4 regions of the Methylobacterium nodulans ORS 2060 genome follow, and region 4 is predicted to be linked to each of the others. Evidence: predicted binding sites of a transcription regulator. Region 4 holds the regulator's gene; each other region holds the start of a gene.
The links. The regulator LexA, encoded in region 4, represses DNA repair genes until DNA is damaged. The targets are predictions, from matches to a motif close to TGTTCNNNNTGTGTTCNG.
Positions count from the first base shown of each region.

Region 1: MNOD_RS22240 (type IA DNA topoisomerase) is a predicted target of LexA. The motif match lies at 2,354-2,371, and genes of this name have one in related genera.
Region 2: ssb (single-stranded DNA-binding protein) is a predicted target of LexA. The motif match lies at 2,125-2,142, and genes of this name have one in related genera.
Region 3: MNOD_RS34385 (DUF3072 domain-containing protein) is a predicted target of LexA. The motif match lies at 2,074-2,091, and genes of this name have one in related genera.

Region 1 covers NC_011894.1:4,796,636-4,800,928, forward strand. Annotated here, with positions in the region: gene MNOD_RS22240 (type IA DNA topoisomerase) at 1-2,327, opposite strand, end outside; gene MNOD_RS22245 (phospholipase A2 family protein) at 2,527-2,943, shown strand; gene MNOD_RS22250 (hypothetical protein) at 3,124-3,357, opposite strand; gene olsB (l-ornithine N(alpha)-acyltransferase) at 3,695-4,293, opposite strand, start outside.
Region 2 covers NC_011894.1:4,244,228-4,248,520, reverse strand. Annotated here, with positions in the region: gene MNOD_RS19730 (L,D-transpeptidase) at 1-465, opposite strand, end outside; gene MNOD_RS19725 (alpha/beta fold hydrolase) at 727-1,620, opposite strand; gene ssb (single-stranded DNA-binding protein) at 2,303-2,815, shown strand; gene MNOD_RS19715 (APC family permease) at 3,478-4,293, opposite strand, start outside.
Region 3 covers NC_011894.1:7,362,755-7,367,047, reverse strand. Annotated here, with positions in the region: gene MNOD_RS34400 (response regulator) at 1-337, opposite strand, end outside; gene MNOD_RS34395 (MarR family winged helix-turn-helix transcriptional regulator) at 342-896, opposite strand; gene MNOD_RS34390 (branched-chain amino acid aminotransferase) at 1,093-1,980, shown strand; gene MNOD_RS34385 (DUF3072 domain-containing protein) at 2,103-2,360, shown strand; gene MNOD_RS34380 (Flp family type IVb pilin) at 2,591-2,791, shown strand; gene MNOD_RS34375 (LysR substrate-binding domain-containing protein) at 2,819-3,730, opposite strand; gene MNOD_RS44525 (DUF1127 domain-containing protein) at 3,817-4,137, shown strand; gene MNOD_RS34370 (MATE family efflux transporter) at 4,075-4,293, opposite strand, start outside.
Region 4 covers NC_011894.1:7,557,496-7,561,788, forward strand. Annotated here, with positions in the region: gene MNOD_RS35340 (HD-GYP domain-containing protein) at 1-911, opposite strand, end outside; gene lexA (transcriptional repressor LexA) at 1,222-1,944, opposite strand; gene MNOD_RS35350 (DUF1236 domain-containing protein) at 2,450-2,785, opposite strand; gene MNOD_RS35355 (TetR/AcrR family transcriptional regulator) at 3,010-3,666, opposite strand; gene MNOD_RS35360 (SDR family oxidoreductase) at 3,748-4,293, shown strand, end outside.

The DNA.
Region 1 (4,293 bases), 2.8 Mb from region 4:
GTGTCGGCGTGGCGATCCGCGCCGGCCGGCGGCCTCGTCCGGCGCCGGGGCGCCGGCTTGCGGGGGGAAGGCTTCGCCGGAGCGTCCGGCCTCGGCGCCGCATGCGCATCGAGAAAGCGCCGGCAGGCCGAGAAGTCGGTCGCGGCGTCGTCCGGCAGCTTGTCGAGGCCGTTCTCCCGCGCGAGCGCCTCGGCGTAGCGCCGCATCGCGGGCGTGGGTGGTCGCGGCGCGCCCGGAGCGGCGGCTTCCCGCTGCTCCGCATGCGCATCGAGGAACCGGCGGCAGATGGCGGCGTCCTGCTTGAGCCCGCGCGGCAGCCGGAGGCCCTTGCGGGCAGCGAGCGCGGTGGCGAAGGCGACCATGGCCGGCGTCGGCGGCCGCCCCGCCCCATCGGGAGAGGGTGCCGCAACGGCGAGCCGTTCGGATCCCGCCACCGCGGCGATCAGCGCGTCGAGCCGCGCCCGCGTCCGCTGGCGGAATTCCTCCGCCCGCCGGACCGCCTCCGCACGGCTGGGGGCGCGGCCGATCTCGGCGAGGTCCGCCTCGAACACCGCCCGCCCGACCGGATCGCCATAGGCCGGGAAGACCCGCCTCACGGCGTCGATGAAGGCGAGCCCCGCCTCCGTCACGGTGATCGCCGGATCCTTGCCCTTGGCCAGCACCACGTAGTGGCTCTTCTCCAGCTTCGGCAGCACGGCATCGCGGGTGGCGGCCGTGCCGAGGCCGCGCGGCTCGTTGGGGTTGGCGGGATTCTCCAGCGCACGCCGGAGCACCGGATCCTCGACCTGATCGATGAGGCGGCCCATGACGACGGGCAGCTCGCCCCGGGTGATGCGCCGCGGCGGCTCGGTCACGGCGGTCTCGACCGTGGCGTCCGTTGCTCGGGCGGCGGCGCCGTCGCGCAGGGGCGGGAGGCGGCCGGTCGTCGGCTCATCGTCGCGCCGCGCCTTGCCGGGGACCGGATCCTCGTCCTCGGCCTCGCTCCCATAGACGGCCCGCCAGCCGGGCGCGCGCACGACGCTGCCCGTCACCGCGAAGCGCTTCGGTCCCGGCGGCGTCGCCACCTCGGCCGCCACGGTGGTGCGGGCGTCGATGCCGTCCGGCAGGTGGGCGGCGAGGTAGGACTTGGCCACCAGCTCCCATAGGCGCCACGCCTCCGGGCCGAGCTCGCCGCGCCGCGGGACCTTGCGCAGGGGGACGATGGCGTGGTGCTCGCCCGGATCCTTCACGTAGTGCCCGCGCGGGCCGCGCCGCACCACGATCGCCTCCCCGGCCGGCACGAGCTCCGCGACGTCGTCGAGGCAACCGGCGATCGCCGCGAGGATCGCCGCCGCATCGCCGCTCTGGCTCTCGGGCAGGTGCTCGGATTCGGTGCGCGGATAGCTCAGGAAGCCGGAATCGTAGAGATCCTGTGCCGTCGCGGCCGTGCGCTGCGGATCCCAGCCGAACCGCTTGGCGCAGCGCCGGGCGAGCGTGTCCTTCGAGAACAGGCGGGGAGGGGGGCGGCGCACGTCCTTCTGGACGACCGAGAGCGGCCCCGACCATCCGGCCGCGGCCTCGCGGATCGCATCCGCCTCCGCCCGGTCGAAGATCCGCTCCTTGGGCGCGTGCCAGAGGGTGAGCGCCGCGCCCGTCTCCGTCTCGACCGGCATCGCGACCTTGAAGAAGTCGCGTGGCACGAAGTCCCGGATGCGCCGCTCCAGATCCGCCAGGATCGCGAGCGTCGGCGTCTGCACGCCGCCGAAACGCCAGGGCTCCCGGAAGGCCGGCGGTCGCAGGCGCAGCGACACGGCCCGCGTGCCGTTGAGGCCGAGATGCCAGTCCTCGTAGCGACGGCAGAGCGCCTCGAGATAGGCCGCATAGTCCCGCTCGCCGGAATCCGGCTCGCGGGCGAGCGCCGCGAAGGCGCGGCGGATCGAGACCTCGTCGAGGGCGCCGAGCCTGAGCCGCTCCACGCGGCCCCGGTAGCCGAGATGCTCCAGGACCTCCCAGGCGATCATCGACCCCTCGCGCCCGGGATCCGTCGCGATGATGACGCGGTCGACCCCTTGCAGCGCGCCGCGGATCGCCTCGATGCGCCCGGCATGCGATGCGCCTGAACGGTTGCGCGCGTAAGCGACCGGGATCTCGTCCAGGGCGATCGGCAGATCGTCGAAGCGCCACGCCTTCCAGGCCGGCCGGATCGCGGCGGGCTCCTGCGCGGCGAGAAGATGCCCTTCAGCGGAGACACAGATCGTCGTCGGCGCCTTGAAGAAGCGCTGCAGCTGACGCATCGCCGAGGGCTTCTCGAAGAAGAACAGCGTCCTGTCGGCCGAGGCACGGGCCATGGGTCGGGGCTTCCCGGAGCGGGTTCTCGAACAAAGCAGGAACATATGGCTCGCGCCGCGACAGGTCAACGGGCTCTGGCGCTCATCCCGGGATCGCCGCAGGTTGTCCAGTCCGCACCAGTTGTGGTCGGCGTCTTGCCTCGTCGAGAAAGGATGTCATCATGATCAGTGAGGGGAAGAGGGCACAAGGGGCAGTCCCATGGAAGGGAGCACCTTCGTAAGGCCGATCGTCATTCTGTCGATCGGCCTGCTTGGTCTTGCGGCCCCGGGTTGGGCGCAGGGGGTAGTGATCGAGACTCCGCCGGTACCGCAGGTCGAGGTGCCGCGCCTGGCGCCCGGTGCGAATCCCCTGGCGGACGGCTCGCTCGTGTTCCACGGCAATTACTGCGGCCCCGGCAGCCGCGGTCCGGGTCTGCCGCCGACCGATGCCCTCGATGTCGCGTGCATGCACCACGATGCCTGCGCGCCGGCCGGAGGGATTCCCTCCTGCGCCTGCAATGCGCGCCTGCAGCGCGAGGCCGCCGTCGTGGCCCGCAGCCGCCGCCAGTCACCCGACCTGCGCGACCTCGCGGCCCTGGTCTCCCAGACCGCGGCCGCCATGCCCTGCGAGCCCTAAGCAGGTTTCGGACAAGTGCCCGGCGGTTTTCCGGCATAAACCTGCGACAGACCAAAAGCCTGAGCAGGCGAAGTGTTGGCGTGCCGATGCAAGCCTGCTGAGAGGCTGGCTGGAAGGCGGGGATGCCTCGCCGTCAGGGCGGATATTCGACCAAAGCTCCTCGTGCCCTCCCCGGGGGCGTCAGGGGGCGAGGCGCGCCTCCCCGCCGCTCTCCGGCGCCGGAACGATTCTCAGGAAGACACCGGGCGACCGGCGGCGGCGGTCGACCGGACGGAGCCGGCGCATGGCGACGTTGTCATTCGCGGGCAGCCCGTCGCACGGCATGTAGGCATCCAGCACGTCCACGGCGTAGAGGATCCGGCGGGGTACGCAGACCTCGCGGTGCTTGGTGCGACGTGGCCGGCGCCCGGACACGCGACTCCTCTCTCTCGATCGCTCGCTCATCTCGTTCGCCCTCGCCCTGTCTCGCCCGGTCAGCCGCCGGGCCCCAACGATCTAGACGCACGCTGCGATCCTCGGTCGTGCTTCGGCACACCCCATCGTGTTCGGGCGTCGAGGGCAATTGGGGAGAAATGCGGGGTTTGCGCGAAGCAACCGCCCGCCTTCGGCCGGCCCACAGGATGCCGCCGGGCGAGCGTTCCGCCGGGACGGCGCGGCAGGGTCTCGCGATCGTGGACGTGTCCCGGGCCTGCGGAGCGGCCCGATCCGAGATCGCGACGGGCCGCCCGCGGCGAGGGCGTGGCGGGCCGCGTCAGGCGGCGTGGCGCTCCGCCCCCGCCCCGAAATGCCCGATATAGCGGGGCGCGATCGCCGCGACCGGCAACACCACGAACACGTCCGTGGTGCCGAACTGCCGGTCCACCACGGCGCCGTCGCCGAAGGTGGCGCCGAGCCGGAGATAGCCCTTGATCAGCGGCGGCAGGGCCTGGAGGGCCGCCTTCGGGTCCACCGCCTCGCGGCTGAGGCGGTCCATCGCCACGTGGCGCTCCGGCAGGGCGCGGGCGCGCCAGCGCTCGGGCGCCCGGGCGAAGTGATGCAGGAAGCTCAGGGGCAGGGCGAGCCGGTCCGGATCGGTGCCATCGAGGCTGGCGCAGCCCAGCATCGCGTCGATCCGGTGGTGGAGCACGTAGGTCCAGATCCCGTGCCAGAGGAGCTCGACCGTGCGCTTGGTGCGATAGGGCTTGAGCACGCAGGAACGGCCGAGTTCCAGGAAGCGCAGGTCCCGGTTCGCCTCGAGGACGGGCGCGATGTCGAATTCGCCGGCGGTGTAGAAGCCGAAATGCCGGTCCGCCTGGTCCTGGCGCAGCAACCGGTAGGTGCCGACGACCTTCGGGCGGGGCTTGCGGAAGG
Region 2 (4,293 bases), 3.3 Mb from region 4:
CTCGGGCTCGTTCGAGCCGTGGATGCGGTAGAGCGACGATCCGAGATAGAGCGCGCGGGCACCGAGCGGGTTGTCCATCCCGCCCGCCATGTAGCGCGGCAGGTCGGGGCGCCGCTTCAGCATCTGCCCGGGTGGCCGCCAGGCGGGCCATTCCTTCTTCATGGTCACGGTCTTGGTGCCCGACCAGGAGAAGCCCTGCCGTCCGACGCCGACCCCGTACTGGATCGCCTCCTGGTTCGGCAGGATGTAGTAGAGCCGCCGCTGGCTCGTCGAAATCACGACGGTGCCGGGCTTGTAGGGGCTGTTCCAGCCGATGGTCTGGCGCGGCACCGCCTGCTGGCGAAAGACGGTCAGGAAGTCGGCGAGCGGGCCGCGGTCGAGCAGGTTCGCCGCACGGCCGGGCCCGGTGCCGGCAAGCGCCATCAGGGCGGCGCCGCAGAGCGGCGCCAGAATTCGAGGCGTCATCTGTCCCCCTCACTCTGCGGGTGCGCCGGATCGCGGCGCGGAGCAGCGGGCATGGCCGAGGTGGATCCGGACGGTCAAGCCACGGTCGGCAGACGGAGGGCCAGGTGACGCTTTCGGGACACAGGCTTGAGGAGCGGTTTCATAGCAACGGCCCGGGCTGCTGACGCAGCGGGTGCTGACGCAGCGGGCCGTTGATCCATCTCGGATTTTCGCCAAGCCTTTGGCTTGGCGAAAATCCGAGAACGGAACCAACGGTCCTTTTCAATGACCGTTGGTATCGGCCGTCAGGAAGCCGACCAGCGCCCGGTTCACGGCCTCGGGCTCCTCGTGCTGAACCCAGTGGGTCGCGTCCGGGAAACGCTGCACGCGCCCGTCCGCGCAGCGCGCGAGGCTATCCTCCGCCAGGCCGGCTTCGAGGGCCGTGTCGCGTTCGCCCCACAGGACGAGCACCGGCGGCTGCACCGGGGATGGCGCCGGGCGCCGGGGCAGCCGCAGGGCGCGGTACCAGTTCAGCATGCCGGTGAGCGCCCCGGGCTCGGCCCAGGCGGCCGCGTAGCGGTCGAGGGTCGCGGCCTCGAAGGTGCCGGGGCGGCTGCTCGTGACGAGGGCACGGCGAAGGAGTGCGAAGTCGCCGGCCCGCAGCATCGTCTCGGGCAGCCAGGGCAGTTGGAAGAACCCGATGTAGCTGCTGCGCAACGCTTGGCTCGGATGGCGCCGGACATAGTCCATGAACACGTCCGGATGCGGCGCGTTCAGAATCGCCGCGCGATCGATCCGCTCGGAGTACTGAGCCGCCACCCGCCACGCGACGAGCCCGCCCCAGTCATGGCCGACCACCCGGATCCGATCCCGCCCGAACGCATCCGCGAGAGCGATCACGTCCGCGGCCAGTTCGTCGAGGTGATAGGGGCCGAGATCGGTCGGCTTTCCGGTCGCCCCGTAGCCGCGCTGGTCCGGCGCGACGACGCGCAGGCCGGCCGCGGCGAGCGGCCCGATCTGGTGCCGCCAGCCGTACCAGAACTCCGGAAAGCCGTGCAGGAGCAGGGCGAGCGGCCCGTCCTCCGGACCGGCCTCCGCCATGTGCATGACCATTCCGCGCACGCGGATCGACCGCGTCGTGGGCTCGGGCATCGTCGTCACGGTCGCATCCACCATGCATCGTCCTCCCGGGAGAGAACGGTGCAAGAGGCATGACGATCCGGACCGACTGTCGATCGCCGTGCCCGGGAGGCAGGCTCCCGCCCTGCCGTCGTGCCGACAGGCCTTCCTCACTGCGCTCTTCAGCCTTCGTCAACCGGGGACTCGTCAAGGCACGTGGCATCAATGCACCAGCCCACACCAATCACCCTACCTGACCTAAGGGCCGCTTGCCGAAGCCACGCCGCCGCGCCTATATCTCGCACTGCAACACGGCGATGGCATCGTCGAGTTGCTGCCCATCTTGGGGCGTTTCCTCCCTAGACTTTGGCCACACCGCGCGTGTGGCCTTTTTTTGTGGAGGCAGCATTGCTGTCGATGACGACGCAGCGGTGTTCTGGGCGGAGCCGGCCCGATCGCCAGACCTGCCGTCGTCGCGATCGGCGGCTGGCCGCACGGCAGTCGACGTGGTCCGGATCGGAAGCGCCCAGGCGCGGAGCACGCTTCATCTTGCTCTTTTGTGCGAACAAAGATAGAACGATCTCGATCCTGCCGGCTGTGTGTTCCGGGCACAGGCTGCCCGTCGACCTTGCCGGTGCGGATCCGTTCGGCCCACCTTCGGGCGCGACCCATGGACGGTCCGCAAGCCTGGGCCGGGCGCGGCAGCCCGAGAGAGATGAACGGCGTTGAGGAGAGTGTGATGGCGGGCAGCGTGAACAAGGTGATCCTGGTGGGCAATCTCGGGCGCGACCCCGAAACCCGCCGCCTCACCTCCGGCGACCCGGTGGTCAACCTGAGGCTCGCGACTTCGGAATCCTGGAAGGACAAGGCCACCGGCGAGCGCAAGGAGAAGACCGAGTGGCACTCGGTCGTGATCTACAACGAGAACCTCGCCCGCGTGGCCGAGCAGTACCTGCGCAAAGGCTCGAAGGTTTACGTCGAGGGCCAGCTCCAGACCCGCAAGTGGCAGGACCAGTCGGGCGTCGAGAAGTACACGACCGAGGTGGTGCTGCAGCGCTTCCGCGGCGAGTTGACGATCCTCGACGGGCGCGGCGGCGGCGAGACGGGCGCCATGGACGAGATGGGCGGCGGCCAGATCAGCCGCGGTGGCGATTTCGGCGGCGACCGCTCGTCCGGCGGTGAGCGCCGTCCGGCTCCGGCGGGGGGTAGCCAGAAGCGCTACGACGACCTCGACGACGATATCCCCTTCTAGAGCGCTCCCCGCCGAAGTGGAGGCCGGTTCGGCGCAAGGGAGCGCGAACCATTAAAAACTTGGGAGCCGTGGCCGTTTCAGCCGAAACGGCCACGGCTCTAGTGTTTTGTCCTAGATCAAGTGCTGGGGAGAGGCTGCGCGGCTTGTCGCGAGCTTGGCAGGTCATGAAGTGCCAGTTCACCTTGGCGGCGTTGCGCCGCTCTTCCCAGAAGGCGACCTGACGACTGAGCGTCTCGGCCTGGGCGATGCGCCGGGCGAGGCACAGCAGCCTCCGGTGCGCTCAACTCGATCTCGGCCATGGTGAGCCACCAGCCATGCTGGGGCGTGTGGTGCGTTGCGGACATGGACTTGGTCCGTGCGCGCCTCCGATCCCGGGCGCACCCGCAGCGGCGGGCAGGTCGCGCCGATCCGGTGCTTGAAAGTCTCGTCCAGGCACACCACCGGCCGGCGCGCATCATAGGGCCGGCAATACACTTCCAGCCCCTCCTCCATGTGGAAGACGAACTCCGCCGAGTGCTGGGGCGGAATGCACCACATCCGCCTCAGATGCGGTTTGAGCGCGGCTTTTTGAGTGCCTGACGCACCGGCCCGTGCGACACGGCCGCCGCATACTGGAGTTCCACCATGGGGCGACAGGTGGCGTCCATCGAGGCGGGGCTTCCTCAGGCGGCCACTCGCGGTCGAGCCGGCGCCTCCATCTCGTCCAGGTACCAGGGCACGTTGACCACCGTCAGACGGGGCCCGCCGTGCTTCAGAAGCCGGGAGCGGAGCCGGCGCGCCCGGTGCGTATGCATGATGGTCTGGTACCAGCGCTGCTGCACCAGTTCCGGGATCAGGACGGCGATGCGCCGGCCCCCGAACCGGGCTTGGAGCTCCCGCGCAAGCTCAAGGATCGGCTCGTAAATGGTGCGGCGCCCCGCCCGCAGGATCACGAGCCGCGGCGGTGCCAACCCGGCCCGGCGCGCCGGCTCCTCGACATCCTTCTTCCATTGCGCCCGCAAGATGCGGTGGCGCTCCTCCTCGTCAGGGCCCTCGAGCTGGATCAGATGAACGCCGACGACGTCAGGCGAGAGGCTCATGGCGAAGGCGAGCGCCCTGTCGCCGACCTTGTTCCAGTCCTCAAGCGCGACAAGCACGACGGGCGGTTCGGTCTCCCGGAGGTCGAGCGGGCCCGGTTCGCGCACACGGGCGGCGACTTCGTCGTAGTAGCTCCGGACCGCCTTCAGGAGCACGATAACCAGCGGCATGACCACGACCGTGATCCATGCGCCCTCCAGGAACTTGGCGGACAGGATCACGATGAGGGCCACCCCGGTCGTCGTGGCGCCGACCGCATTGATGGCGAGATGAACCTTGTGAGCCCAGCGTTCGCGGGCGGATGTGGCATGACGGATGGCGCGGAGCCAGTGCGCCACCATGCCGGTCTGCGACATGGTGAAGGTCATGAAGGCGCCAATGGCAAACAGCGGGATCAGGTG
Region 3 (4,293 bases), 190 kb from region 4:
GCAGGTAGTCGTCCGCCCCGATCTCCAGCCCCGTCACCCGGTCGTTCGGGTTCGAGCGGGCGGTGAGCATCAGGATCGGCACCTGGGAGGTCAGACGGATCTGGCGCGCATAGTCGAAGCCGGTCTCGCCCGGCATCATCACGTCGAGGACGAGGGCGTCGAAGACGAGGTTCGCGCCCTTCGCCCGCGCCTCCGCGGCGCTCGCCGCTGCGGTGACCCGGTAGCCGTTCTCGTAGAGGAAGCGCGAGAGGAGGTCGCGCAGGCGCCGGTCGTCGTCGACGACGAGGATGTGCGGTGCGTGATCCGGCAGGTCCGGGCGCGCGGCAAGCGCCGTCATCCCCTCAGGCCTCCTCGACCGCCCGCGGCGGCGCGGCGGCGATGAGGCGGCTCACGGCGGCGCGATCGCCCGGGTCGATCATGGCGAGGAGGAAGCGGCTCGCCGGCCCGCGGGCGGCCGGACCGGCCTCCGCCAGGGCCAGGCGCACCCGCTCGCCCTGGATGCGGGCGAGCTCGACGGCGAGGCGGCGGCCCTTGGGCGTGCAGGTGAGCAGCCGATGGCGGCGGTCGCTCGTGCCGGCGCGCTGCGCGATGTAGCCCGTCTCGATCAATTCCTTGAGCACCCGGTTGAGGCTCTGCTTGGTGATGCGCAGGATATCGAGGAGTTCGGCGATCGTGAGGCCGGGATTGCGCTCCACGAAATGCAGTACCCGGTGATGCGCGCGCCCGAACCCGTATTCCGCCAGGATGCGGTCGGGGTCCGAGACGAAGTCCCGGTAGGCGAAGAACAGGAGCTCGATCAGGTCGTAGGCGTGACCGGCCTCGGGCAGGTCCTCGTTGGCGGCCTCCGGCGGCTCGGAGGGGCCTGGTCGGGTCCGGGCTGCCTGCGTCACCGTCATTCCCCTCGTTTCCCGGGCCGAAGGGCCCTTCGGCCCCGCCGTCCCATTTACGTCAGCCTTGTTGACATATCTCAGCCTCGTTGGTACCCGTCAACCCCGCCGGCGCAACGAACGTACGCCATTCGGGCTTTCCGAGCACGAAGATTGCGAGCCGGGCCGCCTTCGCGGAAATGAACCGCAACCGAGGATCATCGACATGTCCGTCATCCCCTTCGACCAGCGTGAAGGCCACATCTGGTTCGACGGCCGCATGGTGCCGTGGGCGGACGCGAAGATTCACGTACTCACGCACGGCCTGCACTACGGCTCCTGCGTGTTCGAGGGCGAGCGCGCCTATGGCGGGCAGATCTTCAAGAGCACGGAGCATTCGGCGCGGCTGCGCCGCTCGGCCGAGCTCCTCGACTTCGAGATCCCGTTCTCGGTGGCCGAGATCGACGCCGCCAAGGCGCTCGTCCTCAAGGAGAGCGGCCTGTCGGACGCCTATCTGCGCCCTGTGGCGTGGCGCGGCTCCGAGATGATGGGTGTCTCGGCGCAGCACAACACCATCCACCTCGCCATCGCGGCCTGGGAATGGCCGAGCTACTTCGATCCGGCCACCAAGATGAAGGGCATCCGCCTCGACCTCGCGGATTACCGCCGGCCCGATCCGCGCACCGCCCCCTCCGCCTCGAAGGCGGCGGGCCTCTACATGATCTGCACCATCTCGAAGCACCGGGCCGAGAGGAAGGGCTACGCGGACGCCCTGATGCTCGACTGGGAGGACAACGTGGCCGAATGCACCGGCGCCAACGTGTTCTTCATCAAGGACGGGGTCGTCCACACGCCGATCGCCGACCGCTTCCTGGACGGCATCACCCGGCAGACGGTGATCGAGCTGGCGCGCCGCCGCGGCTACGAGGTCGTCGAGCGGCGCATCCGGCCCGAGGAGATGGCGGGCTTCACCGAGTGCTTCATCACCGGCTCGGCCGCCGAGGTGACGCCGGTCTCCGAGATCGGCCCCTACCGGTTCCAGCCGGCCACCATGACCCGGACCCTGATGGACGATTACAGCGCCGAGGTGCAGCCCCGCGCCAAGGCGGCCTGAGGGGCGGTCCGACCCCCATCTCTCCACGGCGCCCCGGACCCTTGTCCGGGGCGCCGCCCGGAACACGACGCGTGCCTCCCGCGTTGCCCGTATGAGAACAATACGTGAACAAAGGAGACACCATGTCGGCCAGGACAAAAGACCAGCGCAACCGCAACCCGAAGGCGGCTCCTCCCGACGCGGCCGGGGACGCGTCGAACCGGATCAAGGATCCGAAGGATTGGACGACCGGCGACGAGCCGATGACCGGCGCCCAGGCCTCCTACCTCAAGACCCTGTCCGAACAAGCCGGGGACCAGGACGCCTTCGACCCCGATCTCGACAAGGCGGAGGCCTCGGAGCGCATCGATGCGTTGCGTAAGGCAACAGGAAAGGCCTGATACGGCATCCGGTTGATCTTTTCGAGATGAGTATGCGCAGGAAGAACCCCTCTCCCGGGCGGGAGAGGGGATCCCGCGGTCCCCGCGCCCTCTTGTCTCCGAACGGATCAACCGGAAACCGTATGACGGCAGCGGCACCGTGCCCGCAAGGCGGCTTTTCTCGGGTCGTCTTAACGGATGTTGAGGAGGTCGCCTCGTAGCATGGGTCGGTCCGGCGGAGGGAGGGTGTCGTGTTCGGGAATTGGCTGCGCGCCAGATCCGTCCGACGATTCCTGAACGACGGGGCGGGCTCGACCGCCATCGAATATGCGATGATCGCCGGATTGATCTTCCTGGCGGTGGCAGTGTCCCTCAACCTCTACGGCGCCTCGACCGGGAGCCTCTACACCAGCCTCGGCAACAAGGTGGTGGAGGTTCTCTCCCGGCCGTGAGCCCGGCGCCGCGACGAGGCCCGGCCGCTACTCGGCCGCCAGGCCGAGATTGTCCAGGCACTGGCGGATCTGCGCGGCGAGCGCATCGGCGAGCGGCATCGGCTCGGGCAGCCGGTGGCGCATCAGACCGATCCGGCAGGCGGGCAGGGCGGGAAAGCCCTCCGACGGGCTGAGGATGCGCATGCCCGGGCGCAGGGCGCTCTCCGGCAGGACCGAGACGGCGAGGCCAGCCTGCACCGCCGCGCCGACCGCGGTCGAACTCCAGCTCACGAACAGGATGCGGCTCTGGCGGCCGGCCCGCTCCAGGGCCGCGAGAGCGGCGGCGCGCCAGACGCAGGTCGGGCGCCCGAGGGCGAGCGGCAGGGGCGTCTCCGCATGCACGCGGTGGCGGCTCGACGTGACCCAGAGCAGGGCCTCGGTGCGGATCGTCTCGATGCCGCCGCGCTGGCGCGCCTCCGTGACGATGGCGAGGTCGAGGTCGCCGCTCGCGATCCGCCCGAGCAGCATGTCGGTGGGCTCGCAGATCACCGTCACCTCGGCCCGCGGATGGGCGCGGGCGAAGCGGGCCAGGATCTCCGGCAGGTAGCGGTCGGCGTAGTCGTCCGGGAGCCCGAGGCGCACGCGGCCCGCAAGGTCGGCCTCGCCGAAGGTGGCGAGGCACTCGGTCTGCAGCTGCACGATCCGGCGCGCGTAGTCGAGGAGCCGCTCGCCGTCATCGGTGAGCCGGACGCCGCGCCCGGCGCGCGAGAAGATCGCACGGCCGACCCGCTCCTCCAGCCGCTTCATCTGCATCGAGACGGCCGATTGCGTCTTGTGCACGAGGTCGGCGGCCTGGGTGAAGGAGCCGCTGTCGGCGATCGCCACGAGGGTGCGGAGCTGGTCGATGTCGAGGGGGTGCACGGAGGCGGCCTTCTCATCAGCATCCGTGATCTGACACATCTCAAGCATTCGCTCAACGCATCGGTCGAACCGGGGTATGAGGGCAGCGCGGCTGAGCCTCGGAACGGCTGCCGCTGGAGGTCAGGATGACGTTCGGTTTCGCTCCCCTCGGTGTTCTCTCGCTGGTCCTCCGGGCCGGTCGCGTGACCGGTCAGGGCATTGCGCAGGCCGCCCGCCTTCTCAGCCACCGGCGCGCCGCCCGCCGCCTCGCCGAGCTCGACGACCGCATGCTCAAAGACCTCGGGCTGACGCGCTGCGAGGTGGTGGGCGCCCTCACGCTCCCGTGGCGGGACGACCCGACCATGCACCTGGCGGATCGACGACAGGCTCGGGTCCCGGGTGCATCAGTGCGCATGAAGATCGTAGCCAGCGACGGGCGCCGCGTCGGGCCCAACCTCGCCGTCTGAGACGGGCAGGGGTGCCGCGCCGGCCCCGGCGACCCGCGCCGCGCCGGTCCCCGCCGGGACCGGCCGGCGCTCCAGGACGCCGACGACCCGGACGGCGCCGATCAGCGCGGCAGCGCCGAAGATCAGGGATCCGGCGCCGACGCCGACGATCACGCC
Region 4 (4,293 bases):
ACGAGCCGCACGAGATCGCCGATCGCCCCGCCGCGGAGCCCGTCGGGATAGCCCGAGCCGTCGAGCATCTCGTGGTGGTGTCGCACCACGTCGAGGATCTCGGCATCGAATCCCGGCTGCCGGGCCAGCAGCGCCGCCCCGATGACCGGATGCCTGCGCATCACCGCCATCTCCTCTGCGGAGAGGCTGCTCGGCTTGTTGAGGATGGCGAGCGGGATCCGGGCCTTGCCGACATCATGGAGCAGGGCCGCCCGCACCAGCCGCTCCTGGTCGTGCCGCCGGAATCCGAGGAGCCCGGCGAAAGCGCCCGCGTAGCCGGCCACGCCGAGCGAGTGCTGGTAGACCCCGATCTCGTGGGTGCGGATGACGTCGAGCCAGGCGCGAATTCCCGCCTCCGCTATGGCCTCCAGGACGATCTCGGTGCCGGCATCGATGTCGTCGAGGCTCAAGGCCACGCCGTTCGCGGCGGCCTGGAAGAGCCGTGAGACCAGCGCGTTGGCTTCCGCGGCCTGCGCACGGGCCTGCCGCAGCGGTTCGGCCGCGCGGGCTTCCGCCTCCGCCTCGATCAAGGCGAGGAGCGTCGCCCTGAGCTCGGCCTGGGAGGCGGTGGGCGGCAGCACCTGCGCAGCGCCGAGCGCCCGCGCCCGCGCGAGGGTGACCGGGCTGAGGTCCCGGGCGAGACAGAGGCAGGGGGCGCCGCGGGCACGCACGCGGCTCATCGCGCGCCGGATCCCCGCCAGAATGGCGGCGTCATCGAGGGCGACGTCGAGCACCGCCGCCTGGAACCGGCCCGGCGGCAGGCCTTCGCCCGGGAGCAGGGCGATGCAGGGCAGAAGGCGCGCGAGGCTGCCGGCGAGCGTTCGGGCCGTCCGCGGCTCGTCCGTGATCAGCAGGATGAATCCGTCCCGCATGGCATGCCCCGCACGATCTCCCGACCCAGGAGCCGGCTCCATGCTCCTTACCGCTGATCGCCCGATCCTCGAATAGATCGGTTAAGCTTTCCCTTGAAAGAGGGCGATTGGCGCATGTGGATTGATGAGAGGCGTCGCGGAGCGGTCGATCATCGTCGGGCCTGTCCCGCCAACGCCCGATCGAGGCCGTTCCGCAACGAAGGCGTGAATCGTTGTTGCCGCTGAACTCGCTCATGACCCTGGGTAAGGATCAAAAAAAGGCCTCCGCCATGCGGAGGCCTTGGCTTACGCCCCGTTTCGGGGGCGACGTTCAGTACTTGCGGATGAGGCTCACGAGGCGGCCCTGGATGCGGACGCGGTCCGGCCCGAGCACCCGGGTCTCGTAGGCCGGATTCGCCGCTTCGAGCGCGATGGAGGAGCCGCGGCGGCGCAGGCGCTTGAGGGTCGCCTCCTCGTCATCGATCAGCGCCACCACGATGTCGCCGGTATTGGCCGTGTCCTGGCGACGAATCACCACGAGGTCGCCGTCGAGGATGCCGGCTTCGATCATCGAGTCGCCGCGCACTTCGAGCGCGTAATGCTCGCCGCCGGCCAGAAAGTCCGGCGACATCGCCACCGTGCGGCTCTGGCTCTGGATTGCCGAGATCGGCGTGCCGGCGGCGATCCGCCCCATCACCGGAATGCTGATCGAGCGTCCGTTGTCGTCGGAACCGAGGGAGGACGGCATCGGGGCGGCCTTGGCAGCCGGCGCGGCCGTCCGTCCGCCTTCGACCACGCTGGGGGTGAAGCGCACCACCTCGCCCGAAGGAGGCACCACCGCATCGGGGATCCGAATGACCTCGATCGCGCGAGCCCGGTTCGGCAACCGCCGCAGGAAGCCGCGTTCCTCCAGGGCCGTGATCAGCCGATGAATGCCTGACTTGGACTTGAGATCGAGCGCGTCCTTCATCTCGTCGAAGGACGGGGGGACCCCCGTCTCGCGCATCCGCTGCTGGATGAAGCGGAGCAGGTCCAACTGCTTACGGGTGAGCATGGGGCACTCTCTTCGCCTGCGCCGATGCGCGATACGAAACAAATCGCGAACATGTTAGGCGTTCCTCAAGTGTTCCGCAAGCGGGTGTGTCGGGTATCTCCGCGCTCGCCGGCTTTCGGCCGGCGCTTCTCCATCCGGTCAGGCCGGGCTTCCCGGGCGGGTCCAAAGCGGGATCTGAGGCATGTTCTGGCAGGCGGTGCGGAGCGGCTGGAAGCGGACGCCGACAACTTGGCCTGAAGGGCATGGAGCCGGTGCTGGCCCGGATCGGGGCCACGAATCCTTTGCCGAGAGCGATGCGGCGCCTGCGGACCTGACGATGAGGGCGGGGCGGGAACGGGATTGCTCCGGTGCCGGGCACGACGTGAATCGCGTGGCACGGCCTGGAGGCGGCCGTGACCTGGCAGCCGGACCGGGATGGCTTACGGTCGGGCCGGGGCGCGCCCGCGCTCCCGGTCCATGGGCGGCGCTGCGGCTTTACGTGGTCCGGCAGCGCGCGGGTTCGGGGTCAGTCGATGGTGGTGATGATGCGGCGGGTGCGCGGCTCGACCACGTAGATGTCGTCGCCCGACGTCACGTAGCTGTAGCCCTTCAGGCGCGGGCTCTCCTCGATCACGGTCGGGGGCAGCGGATGAAGGTCGATGTCGGCCGGGAGCGTCGAGCCGACCGTCACGCGTTCCCGAATGCGCACGGGCGCCACGCGCTGCTCGGTGACGTACTTCTTGATGATCACGCGCTGAGGCGGGGCAATCTCGACCGGCTCCTCGGTGATCGTGACGGTCTGCGCGAGAGCGGCCCCTCCGATTAGGGTCAGAGCTGCTGCAGCAGACAATGCGCGCTTCATGAGCACCTCCAAGTTGAACAACCGTTCATCTTTCCCAAGGGGGAATGCGAGGTCGTTCAACGGTGAGGGTGTCCTCTTGTTCCGAGGGGCGTGGCTGGCCTGTGCAAGCGGCGAGGCGCCGGTGGACGGTGGCGGATTCAGGATCGTGGCCGTGGTCGGCGAGGCGGAGCCCGCCCTGGCCGCCCGCCCTGGCCGCACCGCGCGGCCAATGGCCCGAGTGTCCCTCAGCCCGCGACGCGCGCATCCCACCCGGCCATCATCATCCGAGCCACCGCTTCCAGCTCGGCCCGGCTCGCGCCGTCACGCGCCTGGAGTGACATCCCGCCCTGGACGGTGAGGACGAGGCGGGCGAGCGCGCCGGTGTCGAGCGATTGCGGCAGCTCGCCCTCGGCCGCCGCGCGGGCAAGCCGCGCTTCGACCCGTGCCAGATTGCGGGCGCGCGCCGCGTGCACGAGATCGCCAAGCTCGGCGCTTCCCTCGCCGCCGACGGCCGAAAGCGTCACCATGCAGCCGAGAGGGTCATCGCGCCCGCACGCCTGCGTCAGGGCGGCGGCCGTGTCCATCAGGAGCGCCTCGACCGCGTCGCGCGCCGTGGCAGCCGCCGCGAAGTTCCCCCAGACGCGGGGCTCGTACTGCTCGCCGTAGTGGCGCAGCGCCTCCGCGTAGAGCGCTTCCTTGGAGCCGAAGGCCGCGTAGAGGCTCGGCGAGCCGATGCCCATGGTCTCGGTCAGGTCGGAGATCGAGGTGGCAGCGTAGCCCTTGTGCCAGAACAGGCGCATGGCCTGCGCGAGAGCCGCCTCGCGATCGAAGGCGCGCGGGCGGCCACGGCTCCTGGACACCGTCGCACGCTTGGCAGACGGGGTGCGGGATGAATTCTGCATCGTTCGCTACATAAATTGCTTGACGGCTGGCCGCAACGCTCATATGCATTTCTGTGTCGATCACTACAGAAAGGCTGAGCGATGGTTGAGCTGACAGGCAAACGCGCCCTCGTGACGGGCGCCGCGCGCGGCATCGGCGCCGCAATCGCTGGCACCCTCGCCGCGCGAGGTGCGGACGTCGCCATCACCTACGAGCGGTCGGTGGAGCGCGCCGCCGAGGTCGTGCGCGCCGTCGAGGAGCAAGGGCGACGCGGCTTTGCCATCCAGGCCGACAGTGCCGATCCTGCGGCTGTGAGGCGCTCGGTGGACGAGGCGGCCTCGCAACTCGGCGGCCTCGACATCCTGGTCAATAATGCCGGCATCGCGCGCGGCGGGCCGCTCGCGGAGATGAGCCTCGCCGACATCGATGCCATCCTGGCGGTCAACATCCGCTCGGTCGTGCTCGCCTCGCAGGCCGCGATCCCGCACCTGAAGGAGGGCGGCCGGATCATCTCCATCGGCTCTTGCCTGGCCGAGCGGGTCGCCTTCGGTGGGGTGACGGTCTATTCCATGTCGAAATCGGCCCTGATCTCGTTCACGCGGGGCCTGGCGCGCGAGCTCGGACCGCGCGGCATCACGGTCAACCTT